DNA from 4 places in the Sphingomonas sp. DMC8 genome. Region 3 is predicted to be linked to each of the others. Evidence: riboswitches for the same ligand, from Rfam matches in the RefSeq annotation. Region 3 holds a riboswitch; each other region holds the start of a gene.
What was found. Region 3 has a riboswitch for cobalamin ahead of ACT53K_RS02775 (TonB-dependent receptor plug domain-containing protein). Riboswitches for the same ligand answer to the same signal wherever they lie in the genome.

Region 1 (5,664 bases), on a different contig from region 3:
GCATGAAGAAGCATGTCGCCGTGCTCGAACGCGCCGGGCTGGTCGCCACCGAGAAGGTGGGGCGCACGCGGGTTTGCCGGCTGGGGCAGCGCAGTCTTGCGGCCGAGGCCGAATGGATCGCCGCCTGGCACAACCGGTTCGCGGCGCGGTTCGATGCGCTCGACCGCGTACTTGCCGAGATACAACAGGAGGAGGACGAACATGGCCGACCAGACTGACATTCCCGCCGCCGCGCACCGCACGGCCGTGGCGCGCAAGTCCGACCGCGAACTGGAAGTGACGCGGCTGTTCGATGCCCCGCCGCGCATCGTCTTCCGCGCCTGGTCCGAGGCTGCGCTGTTCCGCCGCTGGTGGGTGCCGGAGGGAGTGGGGGTCACGCTGGTCGGCTGCGAAATGGATGTCCGCACCGGCGGCAGCTATCGGCTGGAATTTGCGGCCGCAGAGGGCGCCACCATGGCCTTTTACGGCAAATATCTGGAAGTCGTGCCGGGCGAGCGCATCGTCTGGACCAATGACGAGGGGGAGGAAGGCGCCGTCACCACCGTGACCTTCGAGGACCAGGGCGGCAAGACGCTGGTGACGTTCCATGAGCGTTATCCCACGCCGGAGGCGCTGGAAGAGGCGATGGAAGGCTCGGCGGCGGGGCTGCCGATGCAGCTCGACCAGCTCGCGGCCTTGTTGCCGGCGATCGACGCCTGACGGTAAGCTGGCGGGGCAACCTCCACCCGTCCGCGGCGTTCAGCGGGGATGCAACCATCCCCAAGCGACGCCGCGGACGGCGACGAGGCCCAGCTCCCCGCCGCCGAGGAGGACGAGATCGCCCGCCGCCGCGCTGCGCCCTCGCGCGTCATTCACGAGGCGATACGCCGGCAGGGGGATGAGGAGCTCGACCGGCCGGCGGGCTCGCTGCTCTGGTCGGGGGTGGTGGCGGGGATCGCGATGGCGGCCTCGGTGCTGGGGCGGGCGCTGATCGAAAGCCATCTGCCCGATGCGCCATGGCGGCCGGCGGTGGCGAGTATCGGCTATTCGCTGGGCTTCATGATCGTGATTCTGGGCCGATTGCAGTTGTTTACCGAAAGCACCCTGTCGGCGGTGATCCCGGCTGCGGCCGATCCGACGCCGCGCAACCTGGGGCGGCTGGCGCGGCTATGGGGGGCTGGTGTTCGTGGCGAATATGGGCGGCACGCTGCTGATCGCCTGGCTGGTCTCCGCCGGCTGGTCGGGTACGCCGGAAGCGACGGCGGCGATGCTGGAAACCTCGCGCAGCCTGGCCGAACATAGCGGCTGGGCGGCGGTGCGGGCAGGGGTGCCGGGGGGGTCTGATGGCGGCGGTGGCCTGGTCGCTGCCGGGGGCGCGGCGGCAGGAGTTCTTCGTCGTCCTGTTCTGCACCTATTTCATTTCGCTGGGGGGCTTTGCCCATGTGGTGGCGGGTGCGGTGGAGGCGTGGCTGTTGTGGCTGGCGGGGGAGGCGAGCCTGGGCTGGGTGCTGTTCGGCTTTCTGGCGCCGGCGCTCTTGGGGAATATCCTGGGCGGGTCGGTGCTGTTCGCGCTGCTGGCGCATGCCCAGGTGCGCGAGGAATTGTGAAGGCGCTTGCGGGCGGCGCGCGCTTCGTCTAGCCGTGCCGCCTTCGCTGCCCCTGTGGCGAAATTGGTAGACGCATTCGACTCAAAATCGAACGCCGCAAGGCATGCTGGTTCGAGTCCGGCCAGGGGCACCAGTACATATTGAGAACATTGTAGAAATCCGCGGAAAACGGCGATAAAATCGCGGTTGACGGGGTCTCTCGCCTTGTTCCGCCAAGCCCCGCGAAAAGTGGGCCACCACGCTCAAGGTTCGGATCTGACGATGGGCGGCGCGCGAATCCTGAGGGTGCGGCGGCCTGCGTGGCTACAGCGAGCCTTGCTACTGCGGAGCCGGTGAGTTTCAGGAGCGAACAGTCGAGAACAGGTTCCGGAGACACTCCTTCGGCAGGGCATCGGAAGAAATCTCCGTGGTCCCTCGCAGCGGGTTACACTTATCCGGCAGCACCGTAACCTAACCGTTGCGACCTTCGGTTCCGTACCTTTCTGGACATAGCATCCCGACGAAGATGCGATGAACAAGGGAGGAGAGCATGTCAGACTATACGGCTAAAATGCCGAGGTTGCAGGGCCATCGAGAGCCGCAGCCAGTGCACGCAAGCGGTGCTGGCTGATGTCCGAATTGATTCGGCACTGCTACGTCTGCCGTGCAACGTATCTAGGTTGCTGGGGCCTGGTCGCCGCCTCTTTTTGATCAGAGCACTGTCCAGGCGTGGAGCGATCCACACCCTGAGTGGAGGATGGAGGCCGCTACCTTGCACGGTCGACAGAGCGCCTCTGCCCATGCTGCGCTCTCGGCATCCGTTGCCGCGAGCGCAGATCGCGCCGGTGCCTCGACGAGAGGCTTAAAAGGGAACGCGGTGAAGGCGGCATGCCGTCCGAAGCCGAGGCTGTCCCTGCAACTGTAAGCGGTAAGCGAGATCCACGGGCTTCCTGCTACGGAAGCAGCCACTGGGCCCGCAGGCCCGGGAAGGTGTGTATCGAGCGACGACCCGTGAGCCAGGATACCTGCCGGCGTCTGGTCGCTCTTGCCTTGGTCCAGGGGAGGGCCGCGGCACGGTGTACTCCGTCTGAGCGACGAACGAGCGGCGGGAGCCGCATCGGTCACGCGCGTCGGTCGCCCATGGCGTCCGGCCGGCGCCGTGCGCCGACCGTTTGCATGAACGGCACGCTCCCGCCCGATGTCGACGACGCCGAAGGGGATGAATGATGCATTTTCCGTCCGTTACCCGGTCCGTGGCCGCGCTCGCCGTTGCCGTTGCCGTCGCGATCCCGCCCGCCCATGCACAGGTGCAAAGCGACGACGAGACGCTGGTCGTCACCGGCACCAGCCTGGAGGAGACGCTGCCGCACCAGCGTGCCTGCTATGGCAGCGATCTTGCCGTACTCGCCGAAACCCAGGTCCAAGAAAGCGGCGCGATCGACGTCGCGACGGCGCTGCGCGGCGTACCTGGCCTCTACGTCCAGCCCGGTAGCGGCCCGTTCAGCTATGTCGACGTCTCGCTGCAGGGTTCGCGAACGCAGGATGTGCTGTGGACCGTCGACGGTATCCGCATCAACAACCGCCTCTATGGCAGTACCTCGCCCAACGACACGCTGCCGGCCAGCATGATCGAGCGCATCGAGGTGTTGAAGGGCGGCGAGAGCCTGTTCTATGGCACTCAGGCTGCGGCGGGCGTGATCAATGTCGTCACGCGCGATTTCGCGGACCGGTTCGGGGGCCAGATCGACGCCAGCGTCGACAGCTTCGCGGGTACCAACCTTAGCGGCTATGTGCGCGGCGGATCGGGTCGGCATCAATTCGTCGCCTGGGGCTCATACAATCGCTCCGAAGGCTATCGGCCCTTTAACCGGATGGAGCCGAGCGCGACAGACCGCCTGCGCGGTTACGACCTATGGTCGGTCGGCGGCAAATATCGCTACGATCTCGGCCCAGACTGGCGATTCAACCTCCAGTACATCCATACCGAGGCGAAGCTCGACAATCTCAGCCCCACTCTCACCCGCGAGAGCCGTAACGATCGCAACGAGGAGATCGCCAGCGTCCGGCTCGACTATGTCGGAAACGATGTGGTGAAGCTGTTCCTCAAGGGCTATTTCCATGACTGGAAGACCGCCTATGTCCAGATCCGCAACCCGATCGGCGGCGGCGCGCCGATCGTGGTATATCCTGCCGGCACCTTCTGGGGCTTCAAGGACTATGGCGGCAGCGCGCTGGTGCAGCTGCGGCCGCATCGCGGGCTGGAGTATCTTATCGGCTATGATTTCCAGCAGTTCAGCGGACGCGACGACGTGCTGCGGATCGCCGCTACCAAGGAACGCGTCCATGCCGGCACCTTCCAGATTCGCACCAACGACGAGCTTTCACGCCGCGCGCGTCTTTCGGCCGGACTGCGCTACAATGACGGCAGCGGATCGCGGAAGACGGTGTGGAACGTTTCCGGTCGCATCGAACTGAACGACAGCCTGTTCGTGCAGGCCAATGGCGGCACGTCGTTTCTGCTGCCCAGCGCCTCCCAGCTCTATCAGATCGATCCTTGTTGCGAACTGGGTAATCCGAACCTCAAGCCCGAGGAGAGCCTGAGCATCAATGCCGCCATCGGCGGCACCCTGGCCGGCGGCTTGCTCCACTGGCAGGGCACGGTCTTCGCCCGGCGCATCGATCATCTGATCGACATCGACACGGCCAATCCCGCCTATCCCGACGGCATCTACACGAACTCGGCGTCCCGCGTGAACGTGCGTGGTGCCGAGGTAGTGCTGGGCGCGGTGATCGCCGATGCCTGGCACCTGGACGCGAGCTACACCTATGCCCGCGCGCGTACCGCAGGTTCGTCGCTCCAGAGAGACCGCACCCCCAAGCAGCTGGCGCGCGGTACGGTCGCCTGGCGTCCCCGGGGGCTGCCGGTGGGCGCCAGTGTTTCGGTCAACTGGGTGGGGGACGCCTATGCCACGGCGAGCGGCTTTGGTCGCCGCAACTATGGCAACTACGCGATTGTCGATGCCGGGGTGACCCTCTTTCCCGATGTGGCGCGCCGCCACCGCTTCGGCATCAACGTCGAGAATCTGTTCGACCGCGACTATGCCACGCGCGGCTTCCAGTCGGCGGTGCCGGATAGCGGGGTGGGGCGGTTCCTCTACTTCACCCGCGGCACGCCGCGGACGCTGCGGGTCAGCTACGGCCTGGGTTTCTGACCATGCCCAAGGCGGTCCTCGTCCTACACCGCTGGCTGGGCGTCGTCATCGGCACGGTGATGACGCTCTGGTGCCTGTCGGGGTTCGTGATGCTGTATGTCGACTATCCGCGGCTGACGCCGGCAGAGCAGCTGCGCGGGTTACCGCCCCTGCGGCTGCCCGCCGCGACAGCGCTGGCGCGGATCGACTTGCCCGACGATCTTGCGCTTGCCTCGGCGCGGCTGGAGACCATCGCGGGCCGGACCATCCTGCGCATCGTGTCCGCCACGGTGCCGGAGCGGCGGATCGAGCAGGTGCGATCGAACCCTGGTAGCTATGACGTCGCTACGGGCGCTCTGCTGGCCGCGCTGTCGCCGCCCGACCTCCGCCGGATCGGGTCCGACTATGCGGCGCAGGCCGGCATCGCGAGTGCGACGATGCGGGTAGCCGAAACCGGCATCGATCAGTGGACCGTGCAGACCTATAGCCAGAACCGTCCGCTTGTCCGTGTCGACTATTCCGATCCGGCCGCCACCAGCGTGTACATCGCGGGCCGGAGCGGGGAGGTGGTGCAGCAGACCACGCGGTTCGAGCGCTTCTGGGGCTGGCTCGGCGCGGTCCCGCACTGGCTCTATCCCACGCTGCTGCGGCAGAACGGCGCGCTGTGGAGCCAGGTGGTGATCTGGACCTCGCTGATCGGCTGCTTCCTGACGGTGACCGGCCTCTGGGTCGGGATTGCGCGGTTGCGCCGAAGGAAGGACGGTAGCTTCGGCTCGCCGTACAAGGGGCTGTGGTGGTGGCACCATGTCTTCGGGCTCGCTTTCGGGGTGCTGACGCTCACCTGGGTGGCCAGTGGGCTGTTCTCGATGAACCCCTGGGGCTTTCTCGATAGCCATGCTGGGGGCCTT
Region 2 (5,664 bases), 540 kb from region 3:
GCTCGACGGATCGGACAAGAACTGCCTTCCGATCAACGTTTTCCAGGCGGGAGGTCTGACCGGCACGCAGGCCAGCTATCTATACGCCCCCAGCCGCACCTGGGCGCGCAATACGCTGGATGTCGTGACGGGCACCATTACCGGCGATCTGGGCACCTATGGCATCAAAACGCCGTGGGCGCACGACGGCCTGAGCATCGCGCTGGGCGGCGAGCATCGTCGCGAAACGCTGTTCTTTACCGGTGACGCAATCGCAAAGCAGAACGGCACGCAGGATTCGGACGGCATCATCTCCGTCAACGAAGGATTCGGCGAATTCGAGCTTCCGCTGGTGCAGGATGCGCCCTTCGCCCGCGCGATCTCGCTGAACGGCGGTTTCCGCTACTCGTCCTATACCAACCGGCAGGATTCGACGCACTCTTCGTCGAGCTACAACACCTTCACCTACAAGACAGAATTGAGCTGGCAGGTGATCAATGCCGTGCGCCTGCGCGCGAGCTATAATCGCGCCATCCGCGCACCGAATATCGGCGAACTCTTCTCCAACCTGTCGCTGGGCAACGTCAGCACCCAGGATCCGTGCGCCGGGCCCACCCCCTCCGCCTCGCTGGCGTCCTGCCAGCTCACCGGGGTTACCGCCGCGCAATATAATGCCCATTCGATCATCGAGTGCCCGGCGGACACGTGCACTGCCCAGTTCGGCGGCAACCGCGGCCTGAAGCCGGAAAAGGCGGATACCTATACGGTCGGCATCTTGGTGGCACCGCGCGGCGGACGCAACTTCTCGTTCTCGCTCGATTATTATCACATCAAGGTACTCAACTATATCGGCAGCATCGATCCGAACACCACGATCAACGCCTGCTTCCAGACCAAGAGCCCCTATTATTGCGGCCTGTTCCATCGCGATCCGATCACCGGCGCCATCTTCGGCACCGGCTATGTCGTCGCGACCACACTCAATACCGGGTTCCTCAAGACCTCCGGTCTGGACGTGACGGGCGACCTCACCTTCCATCTCGGCAAGTTTGGCACGCTGAACACCAATCTGGTGGGCAGCTATCTGTTCGATTCGGTCAGCCAGCCGCTGCCCGGCGGCAGCACCTATGATTGCAAGGGGCTGTTCGGCTATTCCTGCGGCCAGCCTTCGCCGGCGTGGCGGCATACCGTGCGCACCACCTGGGCTCCCAGCGACGTGTTCAACCTCTCGCTCGCCTGGCGTTATATCGGCCCGACCTCGCTCAATTCGAGCACGCCGGACCCGATCGACCAGCACCTGGCCGCGTATAACTATTTCGACCTCACCGCCTCTGCAACGATCGGCAAGAACCTGTCGCTGCGGATCGGTGCGAACAACCTGTTCGACAAGAACCCGCCGGCACTCGACTCCGGGGTTCTGGTGTCCTTCGGCAACGGCAACACCTATCCCGGCGTGTACGACACGCTCGGCCGTCGCCTGTTCGCCGGCGCGACGGTGAAGTTCTGACCTCGTATCGTGCCGCCACTCAATCGGGTGGCGGCACCTTTTACCCGCCGAACAGCGCAGCCACCGCCAGCCGCGCCGCAACGAGCAGCGCCGGGCAGCGTGCCACGCTCACCGGTCGATCCCCTCCTGCGCGCGGATGCCGGCGCGGAAGGCGTGCTTGACGTCGCCGATGCTGCTGACGGTATCGGCTGCCTCCACCAGCGCCTCGTGCGCCGCGCGGCCGGTGATGACGACATGCTGCATCGCCGGGCGGGCGAGAATCGGCGGCAGCACCTCGTCCAGTTCCAGATAGCGATAGGTGATCAGGTAAGTCAGCTCGTCGAGCACGACCAGGCTGATCGCCGGATCGGCCAGCGCGGCCTTGGCCTTTTCCCAGCCCGCGCGGGCGGCGGCGATGTCGCGCTGGCGGTCCTGCGTTTCCCAGGTGAAGCCTTCGCCGCAGCGTTCCCATACGACATCGGGATGGCCGGCGAAGAAGGCGCGCTCGCCCACTTCCTCGGTGCCCTTGATGAACTGGAACACCGCCGCCTTGCGGCCATAGCCGAGCGTGCGCGCGACCATGCCGAAGGCGCTGGACGACTTGCCCTTGCCGTTGCCCGTCAGCACCAGCAACAGGCCCTTGTCCTCGATGGCGGCGGCGATCTTCGCATCGACCACCGCCTTGTGCTTCTGCGCGCGTTCACGGTGCTGGCGGTCGCGCGCTTCCTCGGTGAGGTTCATCGTGCGCGCACCCGGCGCAGGTCGGGCCGCAGCGCCAACAGTGCCGCTACTGTTCCGGCGGTCGCGGTTGCCCAGATCAGCGTCGCCAGCAGCGTCGGCGGATAATAGCGGGCAATGCGCGGCAGGAGGCCCGCCAGCGTCGGCGCGTCGAACCGGCCGCTCAGAAAATAGAAGCCGCCGCTCGACAGCAGCTCGGACACGAAGCTTGCGGCAATCAGCACCAGCGCGATGGCGGGCAGCGCCGCCAGCCGCACACCGGCACGATCGCGCATCCAGCGCCCGGCGAACCACATCACGCCGTACGCCGGCACCAGCATCGCATAGGCGGCGGTGAAGCAGAAATCGGACTGGCCGAACACGCGGATTACGACCACGTCGATCGCGAAGGTCAGCGCGAACAGCGCCGCGAACGCCAGGGTGCGCGGCACGAAGAAGCCGAGCACGAAGAAGCTGGCCAGCGCCGTCTCGGGCAGATGCACGAACGGGCTGAGCGAATGGCTGCGGGTGACGAGCGTCACCAGTGCGAGCAGCGCAAAGACGATGCGCTGGAAACGGGGGGTATCGATCATGGCATTCTCCCGGAACAGGGGGTGGAATGGCCGTTGCCGCCGCGCGGGCGGGCAAGGGGAAGCGGCGATGCACGGGCGGCATCGTGGCTGAGAGATCAGGTCAGCGGTGCTTCGACATCGGGCTTCCCTTCGGCAACAGACACGGCTTGTCGTCCGCCAAGGGATAGCCCTCGTCCGCCCGGTACATCCCGCCCGCGCGAAGGAACGACGGTACCGGGCCGGTTTCCTGACTTGCCGGATCGTCGCGCCGTCGCCGCCTTCTCGGGGGCCAGGCCCCCAATGGCATGATGGCGATGCGCTCACCGGCTACAGTTGCGGGAGCAGTGCCGGATTAAGCGGAGAACCGCCGCCCGGACTTCCCGATTAAGCCCTTTCGGGCACCCGTTACGCCGCCCGTGATAGGCGCACCACGCGACGGGCACAAGCCAGCGTGCCGGCTGCTTACTGCGCGCTGCGCCCGCGTACGATCTCTGCTTCGACGGCGACCAGCTGATCGCGAGTGATGTCGGCGATGGTCCGGGCGCCGGTGAGGATCATCGTCACCCGCAAGTCGGCCGCGATCAGCTCCAGCAGATGTTCGACGCCGGCTTGCCCCCGCGCCGCCAGCGCGTAGACATAGCTTCGGCCGAGCAGGACGCCCTGTGCGCCCAGCGCCAGCATCCGCGCCACGTCCAGCCCGGAGCGTATGCCCGAATCGGCAAGCACGGTCATGTCGCCCGCAACCGCGTCCGCCACATAGGGAAGCGCGCGCGCGGTGGGGATCGCACCATCGAGCTGGCGGCCGCCATGGTTGGAAACGATGATGGCATCTGCCCCCAGCCGTGCGGCGTCGCGCGCATCCTCCGGGTCCAATATGCCCTTCAGGACCAGCTTGCCCTTCCAGCTCTCGCGAATCCATTCGAGGTCGGACCAGCGGATCGAGGGATCGAAATTCCGCGACAGGAAACCGGTATAATCCTTCATCCGCATCCGGCGGCCGGTATAGCGCTCGATATTGCCGAAGGAGAGCGGCCGGCCCAGCACGCCCACGTCGAGCGCCCAGCGCGGATGCATCACCGCTTGCATGTACTGACGCAGCGTGGCGCCGCTGCCCGCCATGCCCGAATGACGATCGCGATAACGCGAACCCGGCGCCGGCATGTCGACCGTGAAGACCAGCGTCTTCATGCCCGCAGCCCAGGCCCGCTCGAGCGAGCCCTGCATATAGCCGCGGTCCTTGAGCACATAGAGCTGCGACCAAAGATCGCCCTCGGCATGTTCGGCGACTTCCTCGATCGAGCAGACCGATACTGTGGACAGGATATAGGGAATGCCCTTCGCCGCCGCCGCCCGCGCCGCCTGCACTTCGCCGCGCCGCGCATACATGCCGGTGGCGCCGACCGGGGCCAGCGCGAACGGCAGCGCCCAGTGGCTGCCCAGAATTTCCGTACCCAGGTCAGGCTCGCCCACGCCGTGCAGCACGCGCTGGCGAAGCGCGACGCCCTGCAATTCGGTCACGTTGCTGTGCATCGTGCTTTCGGTAACGGCACCGCCATCGATATAGTCGAACAGAAAGCGAGGCAGCCGGCGCCGGGCGGCTTCCCGATAATCGGTGGGTGCGGAAATGATCATGGCGCCGCCCCGTTAGCAACAACCGGAACGCCGCAAAAACGAAATATGGGAGGCCTTCGATTCCGCATCGTCGGCGCGCCGCCGCGCCGTGCCAATGGCACAGTCGGACTTTTCCGACTTAACCCATTGATCTTATTGAAATTGAATGGCGGAGACGGAGGGATTCGAACCCTCGGTACGAGTAATCCCCGTACGGCGGTTTAGCAAACCGCTGGTTTCAGCCACTCACCCACGTCTCCGGAAAGGGCCTGAGGGCGAGCCCTATAACGAAGCGATGCGGGGGGATCAACCGGTAGAACCACCCGAACGTGAAATCGACTCGGGTTATCGCCCGTTCATTGCAGCGACAGCCGCTTGGCTTTAGCGTCTCCGCACATTTTGGGGGTGGAATTGACGATGCGATTGCGTTCTCTGGCGTTTTGGTCGGCAGCTGCGCTGATGGGCCTGGCGACCGTGCCGGCTGCGGCGCAGGTCACGACCGTGGACCCCAACGCGGCGATCGATTCGGACCTGCGCAGCCCGCCGCCGCAGGCGACGACGGCGCCGGCGGATGCGCCCACCTATCCCCCGGCCGACAATCCCCCGCCTCCGCAGCAGCAACCGCAGCAGGACATGCAGGCCGCGCCGCCCGCCGCCGCTACCACGGCGCCCCAGCCTGGCGACAATGTCCGGCAGCAGGCGACCGATACCTTCGCGCAGGACGACGTGCTTTCCGCCGCAGAGGGCGTGTTCGGCAAGGGCGCCTCGGGCCTCGCCGGCCTCATCGAGAAGATCCTGAAGGATCAGGGCCAGCCCAATGCCTATATCGCCGGCAGCGAGGCGGCGGGCGCGATCGGTGTCGGCCTGCGCTATGGCAAGGGCCAGATGTTCCACAAGATCGAGGGTCAGCGCCCGATCTACTGGACCGGCCCGTCGATCGGCTTCGACGTCGGCGGCGATGCCAACAAGGTGTTCGTGCTGGTCTATAACCTCTACGACACGCAGGACATCTACAAGCGCTTCCCGCAAGGCGAAGGCCGCGTCTATGTCGTCGGCGGCTTTTCCGCTTCGTATCTGCGCCGCGGCGACATCGTGCTGATCCCGGTGCGCCTTGGCGTCGGCTGGCGGCTGGGCGTGAACGCCGGCTATATGAAGTTCAGCGAAAAGCAGCGCTGGCTGCCCTTCTGATCGCGGACGGGCGGGGCCGCACACTGGCCCCGCCCCGTTTGCTCAACCGAAGTCGACCGCTTCGAACCGTACCGGCTCGCCGGTCGCCGCCTCGGCGAGTTCGGCTTCCCA
Region 3 (5,664 bases):
CCAGCGGGCCGCCGTGACGGCGGCGTCGATCCGGGCATTGAGCGCGGCGCCTCTGGCCGGCGCCCCGACCGCCTCGGCCAGCTCGGTCACTTGCGCCTGGCTGGCTGCTATGGTGGCCGGCATGTTGATATAGAGCGTCTTCAGATGCGCGCGGGCAAAGGCCTCGCGCGTTGAAGGCGGGGTGAAGCTGCTGGCGATCACCAGATCGGGCCGCAGCGCGATCACTTCTTCCGCCGTGCCGTTATTGGCGCGGAACTTCCGTGCGACCTCCAGCGGCATCGACGTCGAATCGGCGCGCATCGAATAATGGCTGAGCGCGGCGATGCGGGCGGGCGGCACCAGTTCCACCAGCATCGCATCGGCGCACGGGTTCATCGACACGATGCCCCCGCCGCCCTGCGGACCGGGCGGGGGCGCCGCGCAACTCGCGGCCATCAGGCAGACGAGCAGCGCGGCGCTTCGCATCAGTTGAACCGCAACCGGATGCCGCCATACGCAGCGCGGCCCAGCGTGCCATAGCCGGTGATCGTCTGATAGCGTTCGTCGGTCAGGTTCTCGACCCGGCCATAGACCGACAGCAGGCGATTGACCGGCATTTCGGCGCGGATGCTGGCCAGCGCATAGCCGTCGATCCGCGTCTTGTTGCCCGCATCGTTGAAGCTGTCACCCACCATCGTCACCGTGCCACCGATCGAAAGCCCGAACGGGAAGCGGTAATCGGCCGAAACGCTGCCGGTGTCACGCGGGCGGCGCGGCAGATCCTTGCCCAGCGTGCTGCCGCTCAGGCTCTGCGCATAGACATGGGTGAAGCTGCCGCGCACCGTGAAGGCCGCGACCGGGTGCAGCACCGCTTCCAGCTCCACGCCCTCGGCGCGGGTGTTGCCGATGTTGTAATAGCTCGAGGTGACGAAGTTATAGTCGATCTGGTTGTCGGCATCGCGGTGGAACCAGGTGAAGCCGATCGCGACCTGATTGCCGGCGATCGACTGGCGGATGCCCGCTTCATAGCTTTTGGCGGTTTCCGGCTTCAGGGCCGCATTCCCATAGGCGCTGTAAAGCTGATAGAGTGTCGGAGCCTTGAAGCCTTCGCCATAGCTGACATGGAGCAGCGTGTCGGGGGTGGCGCGCACCGCCAGATCGGTGTTCCAGGTCCAGTGATTGCCGAACGTGTCGTGGTCGTCGTTGCGCACGCCCGCCGTCACCGTCACCGGCGCCACCGGCGTCACGATCGCCTGGCCATAGACGCTGGTGATGCCGACCGACCTGGCCGTGGTGCCCGGGCCGCCATCGCTGAAGCGGATGCGGCTGTCTTCATGTTCGGCACCGAACACGAGGCGCAATTGATCGAGCAACTGTGCGTCGCCCTGATAGAGGTAGCGCTCGGCGCGGCCGCGATAGGCATATTCCAGCGTCGGCGTCGCGGCGGGATCATAGCTGTCGCGGGTAATGTTCGAATAGGTGAAACCCAGCCGGTTGTGGAGCTTGCCGCCGAACAGGTCGCCCTTCAGCCCCGCATAGCCGTAGAACTCGCGCGTCTTGGCATATTCGCCGGTGTCACCGAACGCATAGGTGGGCGGGGCATAGCCGTCGAGATCCACCTTGCTGTCGGCATAATAGCCGCGAAGGTCGAGCGACAGGCCCTCGACCAGCTTGACCTGAACATTGCCGGTCGCGCCGAACTGGCGATAGCCATCGGCCTCCTTGCCATTGGCGGCGGCGGAAATACCGTCGGTGGTAGTATAGCCGGCGGTCAGCCCGGCGGTGATGCGGTCATTGCCGCCGGCGAGTGCGGCATTGCCGCTGAACGTGCCATAGCTGCCGCCTTCGGCATTGGCGCGGGCTTTCAGGCCTTCGCTGCCCTGCAGCGTGGTGACGTTGACGACGCCGCCGATCGCCTGGCTGCCCCAGATCACCGAATTGGGGCCGCGCAGCACCTCCACCCGCTCGATCGAGCCGGCGAGCAGGCTGCCGAAATTATAGGCGCCGCCGGTCGAGGAAGGGTCGTTCACGCGAATGCCGTCGATCAGCACCAGCGTCTGTTCGCTCTGCGCGCCGCGGATGTTCACATTCGTCTGCGTGCCCATGCCGCCATTGCGGTTGACGGTGACGCCGGGCGTGGTGGCCAGCAGGTCCGACAGCACCAGCGTCTGGCGCTGCTCGATTTCGGCGCGGTCAATGATGGTGACCGAACGGCCGACCTGGTCGATCGGCTGGGTAACGCCACTGGCGACGACGACGACTTCGTTGTCCGGCTTGGTGGAATCGTCCTGCTGGGCATGGGCCGCGAACGGCGCCAGCAGGGCACCGGTCGCGCAAAGGAAGTTCAGGTAACGCATTGCTTCAAGACACCTCGAAACGGGCCCGCCCCGGGGACCGGGACACGCCGCTAGTTTGGTGTCGCTCACGCGGGGATTTCAGCCCCGTTCGCCCGGTACACCCCGCCCGCGCAAAGGAATCGACTGTGGCGGGCAGGTCTCCTGGCTTCCGGGTCATCGCCTGAGCACGCCGCCTTCCCGGAACAGGTCCAGTGGCTGTGTGGCGTGCAGGCTCGCCGGCTACAGTTGCGGGGGCAGCTTCGGACTTGCGGACCGAATTCCCTTTTCATCCCCCGGCCAAGGGGGACACCCGTCACGCGCCGGCGTGTAGCGGCAAGCGGCGGGGCGGGGCAAGTCCCGCCCGAAAGACTAACCTGCATCAGTATTCCCTCCCTTTTCTCCAAGTCGTTTCGCCGGAGCGGCAAAGTTTCGGGGCGATCTGAGGGCGTTGCGGAACGGCGATACCGCCCGCGCGTTCAATCGCGCCAAGGAAACAGGAGGATGCGCTCATGAAGAAATCGTTGTTGATCCTTGGCGTCTTGCCGGTCGCCGCCCTTGCCGCCTGCCACAATGGCGGCGAACGTGCCGACAACGGCATGGCAGCGGGCAACACCGACAATATGGTCACCAGCATGCCCGCCGACGAAAATGTCAGCGGCATGGATGCGAATGCGATGAACGGCATGGCCGGCAACGAAACCGCCGCCGCGCCGATGTCGGGCCAGAAATTCGTCAACACCATGGCCGCCAGCGACGCCTATGAAATCGCAGCCGGGCAGCTTGCCGAACAGAATGCGACGGACAGCAAGCTGAAGGATTTCGGCAAGGAGATGGTGAAGGACCATAACGACTCGACCGAAAAGCTGCGGAAGGCATCGGGCAAGGCGACCCCGCCGCTCACACCCGACCCGACGATGACTGCCGAGCAAAAGGCCAATCTGGCAACGCTGCGCTCGGCGACGGGTGCCGATTTCGACTCGGCCTATCGCTCGCAGCAGGTGAAGGCGCACGAGCAGGCGCTGGCGGTGTTGCGCAGCTATGCTCAGGGCGGCGACGTGCCGGCGCTGCGCGACTTCGCCGATTCGACCGCCAAGGTGGTGGCCGATCATCTCGACAAAATTCGCGGCCAGTAAGGCCCCGCAGGGCGAAGCGGCGGCGTCAGGCCGCCGCTTCGCTCGCAATCTGTAGCGGCACCGGCGCGGCGGCCGGGGCGCCGGGCTGGAGATGCTTCAGCCGGCCATCGACATGGCCACCCTGTTCGATGGTGATCGTCTCATATTCGACATCGCCGACGATTCGCGCGGAGCGTTCGACCGTAAGCTGGCGGACATGCACCGATCCTTCGATGCTGCCGGCGATGCGGGCCGTGTCTGCGCGCACGCTGCCGAAAATCTGGCTTTCGGCGCCCTGCGCCAGCGTGCCGCAATCGACATCGCCCTCAATGCGCCCGTCGACATGCAGATCGGCCGTGGCGGTGAGGTTGCCGGTGATGACGATATCGGCGCCGATCACCGAAAACATGCCGCGCTTGCCATTGGCCGGTGCGGCCGGTGCCGCCTGACGTTCCTCGCGACCGCGATTGCCGTTGAACATGCCTGATCCCCAACCCTTGATCCGAATCCCGCAGGGGCGTTAGCACAGCGCAAGGCCCGCTACAGCCTCCGTGAATCCCCGAGATGGGGCGGGGTGGAAGTGGTTGACCGCAACCGGGCACATCGGTATAGGCGCGCCGTTCCACGTGGGCTGGTCTTCAAAGGTGCCATCCCGCTTTGGAATAAGAGCTGAACGTTGCTGGAGACGCAATCGCCCGGGGGGCAAGAATGCCGCCGGGGCTTTTTCGTATTCTGTCCAACAGGGCTCCAGCAAAGTAACCACTTGAAAGGTGAAGGGCTTCATGCCGACGATTAACCAGCTGGTCCGCAAGGGCCGCGAACCGCAGAAGGCCAAGTCGAAGGTCCCTGCGATGGAACAGAACCCGCAGAAGCGCGGCGTCTGCACCCGTGTCTACACCACCACCCCGAAGAAGCCGAACTCGGCGCTCCGCAAGGTTGCCAAGGTTCGCCTGACCAACCAGCGCGAAGTCATCAGCTACATTCCGGGTGAAGGCCACAACCTGCAGGAGCACTCGGTTGTGCTCATCCGCGGCGGCCGTGTGCGCGACCTTCCCGGCGTGCGCTACCACGTCCTGCGCGGCGTGCTCGATACCCAGGGTGTCAAGGACCGCAAGCAGAGCCGTTCGAAGTACGGCGCGAAGCGTCCGAAGTAATCAGGCCATAGTAAGCCCCGGACGGGTTCCGGATCGGCTGAAGTTCAGAAGGAATTAAGTGAGATGGCACGTCGTCGTCGTCCCGAGAAGCGGGAAATCCTGCCCGATCCCGTTTATGGGGATCAGGTTCTGTCGAAGTTCATGAATTCGGTCATGCTGGACGGCAAGAAGGCCGTTGCAGAAGCGATCGTCTATGGTGCCCTGGAAACCATCGAGCAGCGCGCCAAGCGCGAGCCGATCGGCGTGTTCCACGACGCCCTGAACAATGTGAAGCCGGGCATCGAGGTCCGCAGCCGCCGCGTCGGTGGTGCGACCTACCAGGTTCCGGTCGAAGTCCGTCCGGAGCGTGCCCAGGCGCTGGCGATCCGCTGGCTGATCGCCTCGGCCCGCAACCGCAGCGAGCACACCATGGCTGCCCGTCTTTCGGGTGAGCTGATGGATGCGGCGAACAACCGCGGCAACGCGGTGAAGAAGCGCGAAGACACGCACCGCATGGCGGAAGCGAACCGCGCCTTCAGCCACTACCGCTGGTAATTTTCTTACCTACATATTGGGGAGCTGGACGGTCCGGCTCCCCAAAACTTCAAGGAAACCACGATCATGGCCCGCAGCCATCCGCTCGAGCGTTACCGCAATATCGGCATCATGGCGCATATCGACGCCGGCAAGACGACCACGACCGAGCGCATCCTCTATTACACCGGCAAGTCCTACAAGATCGGCGAAGTGCATGAAGGCACCGCGACGATGGACTGGATGGAGCAGGAGCAGGAGCGCGGGATCACGATCACGTCTGCTGCCACCACCTGCTTCTGGCGCGCCGAAGAAGGCAAGGGCGAAGAGCACCGGATCAACATCATCGACACCCCCGGCCACGTCGACTTCACCATCGAAGTCGAGCGTTCGCTGCGCGTGCTCGACGGTGCGGTTGCGTGCTTCGACGGCGTTGCCGGCGTGGAGCCGCAGTCGGAAACCGTGTGGCGCCAGGCTGAAAAATATCGCGTGCCGCGCATGTGCTTCGTCAACAAGCTCGACCGTACCGGCGCGAGCTTCGAGCGCTGCGTCGACATGATCAAGGACCGC
Region 4 (5,664 bases), on a different contig from region 3:
TCGCCTTCATCGACGGAACGAACAGATAGGCGCCCCATTGCAACCGCACGAAGGTCTCGGGCGTCACGCGCCGCACCTGGCCGTCTTCCAGGAACCGGAAAACGGAGGTCCCCTCGGCCGGTGGCACGCCCATCAGCGGATCGTTCTGCCACGACGCGACGCCGCTGGAATTGCCACCGTTGATCCAGCGCTGGATCGTCTCATATTGCTCGGACAGATTGGCATTGTAGCACATGAACATGATCCCGCGTTCGGCGGCGGGATCGTCGTCATAGAGCGGGCCATAGCTCATGCCGCGGCGCAGGATACGCGGGGTCGGCAGGTTGCTGGCATCCTGTGCCTTCAGGCGGGGATTGGTGCGGCGGATATGCGCCTGGAACGGGCAGCGTTCACCCTGCGGGTCATCGGCGTAATCGAAGCTGTTGGCACGGGCGCCAGCGTGCGGCGCAGCCAGCGGCGTACCATCGGGGTAGCGGCCCATCATTTTGCCGAGCAATTCCCATTCGGACGAAGCATTGCCGGCGGCGACTTCGTCCGCGACGAACTTGCGCAGCGCCGCCACATCCTGATGCAGCTTGCGCACCACCAGGAAAGTGCCGTTGTCGAGAATTGGGTTCGCGGGCGGCGCACCGTCAGTCCGGCTGTTGCCATAGCCCCAGAACAGGTCGCCGAGCGGCAGTGCGTGCGAATCCGCAGCGGCAGAAGTCGCAAAGTGCGGCTGACTGATACCGTCGGCGAAGCCGAAATGCTCGTTTCCGGTGCCCAGGCTGGTTCGCGACATCGGCTCGACCGACAGCAGCCGCACGCCGTTTGCCGCACCCAGATCGGCGATCTGCACGATTTCGGCGTGGAGCGGATGATGGGTATCGCCCACCCGATATTCGCCGCGATGGCGATGGGTGGTGCGCAGTTGCACGACGATATCGACTTCGTTCAACTCGACCACCGGCGCGCCTGCTGCGGGCACGCCGCTGGGCCAGTTGCGGGCCGGCAGCCGCCAGCGCCGCGGATGGTGTTCGCGCAGATCGCCGAGCAGGCCGGCACGATCCTCCATCCCTTCGCGGAATTCTTGCGGAAACTGCGCCAGATCTTCCGCCGCGATGCCGATATTGACGATGCCGTGGCGGGTAAAAGCAAGGTTGAGAAACGCCCCGCCCGCTTCCATCCCTGCTTCGGCATCGGCTTCGCTGCACACCGGCAGCGTGCCGACGAACCGCCGTGCAGCGACGGGATCGGTGATCCGCATCAAGAGCAATGCGCCATGCTGCACCGGGTGATGGTTGCGGCCATAGTTATGAATGATGCCGCCCTGGACATCGGCGGATTGATAGGTCAGCCGCTGCGGCTTGGGTGCCGTCTGGTCGGGCGCGCCCGGCTGCGCAAGCCATTGCAACTGCTCGGCCACAGCCAGCTTGTGGACCGGCGCAAGCGCATCGACATTCCAACCCTTCAGCAGATGCTGGGCGGCCCAGAGCAGATAGCGGCCGTCGCCCTCCCGATGGTCCGGGGGATAAACATCGGTCAGCCGATAGAGCGCAACCAGCGCCTCTACACCAATCCGGTCGCTTTCCAGCTTGGTAGCCGGGTCTTCGCGCAGACGCTTGGCGGCTAGCTCGGGATCCTCGATGGTAACGGTCGCCGGGTTCACCCCGGCCTGCGCCTCGCGCTCCAGCCGCTCGATATGCAGCGCATATTGCATATCGTCGATGCTGTTGCCGTTTGCGGAGAAGAAGAAATTGCTGTCGACTTGGCTCTGGCGCACCCATGCGAGATAGTCCGGAAAGCCATGCTCGGTGGCCGTGACATAGCCTTCGCAGTTACAAAAGATCAGGTCGAGCAACGGACCCAGCGGATTCCAGATCAGCCGCATATAGGGCTCGAGCGGGCGATCGAAGGTGGCACCCAACAACAACCGTTTCGGCTCTGTATCCAGGATGGCGATACGATAATCGAGCAGGGAGTGGATGCGTGCCGAGGTATCCACAAAGGGTTGCCGGGCGGAATGTTCGCGCGCAGTCGCACGAAGCTTGAACAACCCCTTGAGCACCATGCGCAGTCGCGATTCGAACGTAACGCTTTCGAACGCATCGACAAATCCCTGCCGGATCGGCGCAGTGAGCGTAAGATCGCTTACGGACTCAAGGTGTTTGCTGCTGATCATCTTGTGCATCGTACATCCCCCTCTTTGCGCAACGCGGCCACCACGCGATCCCGGCGAGAAGCTGCATCAAGGGAGTGGAAAATGTCTGTGGGTTTTCGCACGAGCGGTCACGACGCCCCCGTTCACATGTGCGAAAAATCACATTGAGACTGTGGCCTTGGCCACTGTTGCCGCCTTCAAACTGCGGCATGGAAAGCCTTGAGCAGCAGGGAAATTCGTTATGGTTATGCACGCCACACGCGATAATCGAAACGAAACGGTCCTGCCGCGCAAGCGGGTGCCGCGGGTGCGTAGCTGGCGGACGAACGAGACTACCGACCGGCGTATTGCTGCGCACCTTGAGGAAGCCACCATGTCCACGCCACGGCATCTCATCGACGCGCTGGAGTCGCTGTCCAGTGCCGTCATCGAGGCAACGGGAAGCTGGGCATTTCTCGCTTCCGAGCGCATCCAGCTCGTTGACGCCGCCCATAAGGCGGCGTGGTTGCTCGTGCGCGTCAACCGGAACGAAGGGTTGATCGCGCGCCACCCCGATCTCGCCGATGTCATCGCCAGCACCTATGCTGCCACCCACGCGCTGCATGGTGTCCGTCGGCTGGGACAAGGATCGGAAGCGCTGACCGACCTGTTGACGTTGTTGGTCCGGGTGGACGACCTGTTGCCCGTCAGCGCGCAGATCTATCAGTAAAGCCCCCCGGCTACAGCTCGTTCTGCCTCCGGCTTGATCGGCGGCTCCAAACCCCTTAACCCGTCACACGCGACCGGTTCCCCGAGAGGGGATTAAAAGGGAACGGGGTTCAAGACCCCGGCTGCCCCTGCAACTGTGAGCGGCGAGCCGTTCGGCCATATGCCATTGGGCGTTTCGATGCCCGAGAAGGCGGCCGGACTGAGGCATGGACCCGCAAGCCAGGAGACCTGCCGTTCGCGGTCGTTCCTCGGGCGGACAGGGTGCGCCGACCGGGCGGGGATTTCCTCGAGCGACGACAGCAAGGCTCGCGCGGCGTGGCGCGGGGCGCTGGCGCGCGTGATCGTGTTTCAGGCTGCTCCCGTCCAACGCCGCACGTGCATCGTGATGGCTCGGGAGTGGTTTTGATGGTTCGAGTTCGTGTTTTCATGTCGCATGCGGGCGCAGCGTTCAGCTGCGCGAGGGCGTCGCGATGACGATGCTGCGGCCCGTTGCCGATGGCGTCGCCATCGTTGCGTGCAGTACCTGCCGTCATGGCGCGGAACTGCGAGAGGATGCCGAAGGCGTACGCGGTGGCGCACGGCTTGCGGAAGCACTGGAGTCGCTGACGGCGGGAGACGAACGCTATAGCGGCATCGCAGTACATCGCATGCCCTGCCTGTTCGCGTGCGCCGAGCATTGCACGGTGCATCTGCGCGGTCCGGGGAGGATGGGCTATGTGCTCGGACGCTTTGCGCCGCAGAGCGATGATGCCCGCGCGATCCTCGATTTCGCGGCCGAATATGCCGCCAGCGAAGACGGGTGCGTCCCCTATGCGCGATGGCCGCAGGGCGTGCGAGGGCACTTCCTTGTCCGCACCCCGCCCGCCGGAATGCTTCCCGAATGAGCGGCTTTCCCAGCGTTGCAGCCTTTGAAGCCGTGCTGTCAGCGCTCCCCCATGCCGATATGCACGCCGCGGAGAAAGCGCGGGCGCGGCAGGCGCAGCTTACCAAGCCTGCGGGATCGCTCGGGCGGCTCGAGGAGATCGCACTGTTCCTCGCCGGATGGCAGGGTCGGCCCATTCCGCGCATCGAACGCGCGGAGGCGATTGTCTTCGCCGGTAATCACGGCATCGCCGCGCAAGGCGTCAGCGCCTTCCCGGCGGAAGTGACCGCACAAATGGTCGCCAATTTCGAGGCTGGCGGCGCAGCGATCAATGCGCTGGCGGATGCAGCCGATGTGGCGCTGAAGGTCGTCCCGATCGACATCGACCGCCCCACTGCCGATTTCACCATGGCTCCCGCGATGGACGAAGCGGAATGCCTCGCGGCCCTGTCGATCGGCGCACAGGCCGTCGATCCTGCCCTCGACCTGCTGCTTCTGGGTGAAATGGGCATCGCCAATTCGGCAAGTGCGGCCGCACTATGCCAGCGCAGCTTTGGCGGCGAGCCAGCGGACTGGGTTGGGCCGGGCACCGGCGTACACGGCCCCGCGCTCGAGGCGAAGCGGATGGCGGTCGCCCGCGCCATTACCCACCATGCCCGAGCCCCGCACAGCGCATTCGAGACGATGCGGCGCGTTGGCGGTCGCGAAATCGCGGCCATCGCCGGGGCGGTGCTCGCAGCACGGCAATATGGCATTCCCGTGCTGCTGGACGGATATATCTGCTGCGCGGCGCTGGCTCCACTAGCGGCAGCGGCGCCGGACATCACGGCCCACTGCATCGCCAGCCATTGTTCGGCGGAACCCGGACATGGCTTGCTGCTCGAACGGCTTGGGCTGGATCCACTGCTGCGCCTCGACATGCGCCTGGGCGAAGCCAGCGGCGCAGCCGTCGCGGCACTGCTCCTGCGCGCGGCAGTGAAGGTGCACGCCGAGATGGCAACCTTCGCCGAGGCAGGAGTGGCCGGCGCAGCATGAGCAGTGTACTGGTACACCTGTTACGGCATGGAGCAACCGAGGTGGACGGGCGGCTGATCGGCCGAACGGACGCCATGCCATCCCCCGAAGGCGTGCAATCCTGTCTGGCGCGCGCGATGCGGCTCGAGGTCGACAGCGTCCATTGCTCCACCTTGGCGCGGGCGCGCGCCCCCGCTCTCGCGCTTGCCGCCGCCTTCGACCGGCCACTGCACGAAGATGCCCGGTGGTGCGAGCTGGATTTCGGTGTGTGGGACGGCATGGCACTCGATGCCATCGATCCCGACGCGCTGGCGCGCTTTCGTCGCGACCCTTGTGGTACTCCGCCCCCGGGAGGCGAAAGCTGGTCCGCATTGGTTGCCCGCGTCGGTGCGGCGCTAGCAATGCTGCGGGGAACCGCGTTGGTGGTCGCCCACGGCGGGACGATGCGCGCCGCGCTTGCCGCGGCGTGCCGGATCGATTTCCCTTCGCTCTGGGCGTTCCACCTGCCCCATGCCGCGTTGCTGACCATAAGATTATGGCCTGGGCATCCCGGGGGCGGCGAAATTATTGGGCTAGTGGCGTGAAGCGCTTCCTTGTCGCCCTGCAGTTTCTGACGCGCCTGCCGCTGCCGCAAGTCCACGCCGACGCTGCCGATTTCGCAGCGTCGATACGGTGGTTTCCGCTTGTCGGCGGCGTGATCGGCGCTGTGATGACCGCACCAGCGCTGCTGTTTGCACCCGTAGATGGTTGGGTCGCCGCCCTGGCGGCTCTGCTCCTGTGGGTCGGCATCACGGGCGCGCTCCATCTCGACGGGCTTGCCGACATCGCCGATGCTGCCGGCGCCGCGCACAAGGGCCGCGAACGCATCGCCGCAGTGCTCGCCGATCCCCATGTCGGCAGTTTCGGCCTTGTCGCCGTTGTGCTGCAGCTGCTCGCCAAG

Region 1: another riboswitch for cobalamin. It lies ahead of ACT53K_RS17335 (TonB-dependent receptor plug domain-containing protein); the one in region 3 lies ahead of ACT53K_RS02775 (TonB-dependent receptor plug domain-containing protein).
Region 2: another riboswitch for cobalamin. It lies ahead of ACT53K_RS00185 (hypothetical protein); the one in region 3 lies ahead of ACT53K_RS02775 (TonB-dependent receptor plug domain-containing protein).
Region 4: another riboswitch for cobalamin. It lies ahead of ACT53K_RS06685 (DUF1636 domain-containing protein); the one in region 3 lies ahead of ACT53K_RS02775 (TonB-dependent receptor plug domain-containing protein).

The regions. Positions count from the first base shown of each region.
Region 1 is NZ_JBQUYV010000009.1:102,325-107,988, forward strand. It holds gene ACT53K_RS17310 (ArsR/SmtB family transcription factor) at 1-218, shown strand, start outside; gene ACT53K_RS17315 (SRPBCC family protein) at 202-699, shown strand; gene ACT53K_RS17320 (formate/nitrite transporter family protein) at 748-1,281, shown strand; gene ACT53K_RS17325 (formate/nitrite transporter family protein) at 1,323-1,586, shown strand; tRNA gene ACT53K_RS17330 (tRNA-Leu) at 1,635-1,719, shown strand; cobalamin riboswitch at 2,392-2,612, shown strand; gene ACT53K_RS17335 (TonB-dependent receptor plug domain-containing protein) at 2,789-4,777, shown strand; gene ACT53K_RS17340 (PepSY domain-containing protein) at 4,780-5,664, shown strand, end outside.
Region 2 is NZ_JBQUYV010000001.1:30,706-36,369, reverse strand. It holds gene ACT53K_RS00195 (TonB-dependent receptor domain-containing protein) at 1-1,486, shown strand, start outside; gene cobO (cob(I)yrinic acid a,c-diamide adenosyltransferase) at 1,595-2,206, opposite strand; gene ACT53K_RS00185 (hypothetical protein) at 2,203-2,775, opposite strand; cobalamin riboswitch at 2,975-3,175, opposite strand; gene lldD (FMN-dependent L-lactate dehydrogenase LldD) at 3,217-4,386, opposite strand; tRNA gene ACT53K_RS00175 (tRNA-Ser) at 4,533-4,625, opposite strand; gene ACT53K_RS00170 (DUF1134 domain-containing protein) at 4,783-5,553, shown strand; gene ACT53K_RS00165 (dihydroorotase) at 5,596-5,664, opposite strand, start outside.
Region 3 is NZ_JBQUYV010000001.1:573,761-579,424, forward strand. It holds gene ACT53K_RS02770 (ABC transporter substrate-binding protein) at 1-465, opposite strand, end outside; gene ACT53K_RS02775 (TonB-dependent receptor plug domain-containing protein) at 465-2,336, opposite strand; cobalamin riboswitch at 2,451-2,644, opposite strand; gene ACT53K_RS02780 (DUF4142 domain-containing protein) at 2,825-3,448, shown strand; gene ACT53K_RS02785 (bactofilin family protein) at 3,474-3,908, opposite strand; gene rpsL (30S ribosomal protein S12) at 4,210-4,581, shown strand; gene rpsG (30S ribosomal protein S7) at 4,645-5,115, shown strand; gene fusA (elongation factor G) at 5,182-5,664, shown strand, end outside.
Region 4 is NZ_JBQUYV010000002.1:567,903-573,566, reverse strand. It holds gene ACT53K_RS06695 (hypothetical protein) at 1-2,170, opposite strand, end outside; gene ACT53K_RS06690 (hypothetical protein) at 2,514-2,849, shown strand; cobalamin riboswitch at 2,907-3,098, shown strand; gene ACT53K_RS06685 (DUF1636 domain-containing protein) at 3,325-3,732, shown strand; gene cobT (nicotinate-nucleotide--dimethylbenzimidazole phosphoribosyltransferase) at 3,729-4,745, shown strand; gene ACT53K_RS06675 (histidine phosphatase family protein) at 4,742-5,308, shown strand; gene cobS (adenosylcobinamide-GDP ribazoletransferase) at 5,305-5,664, shown strand, end outside.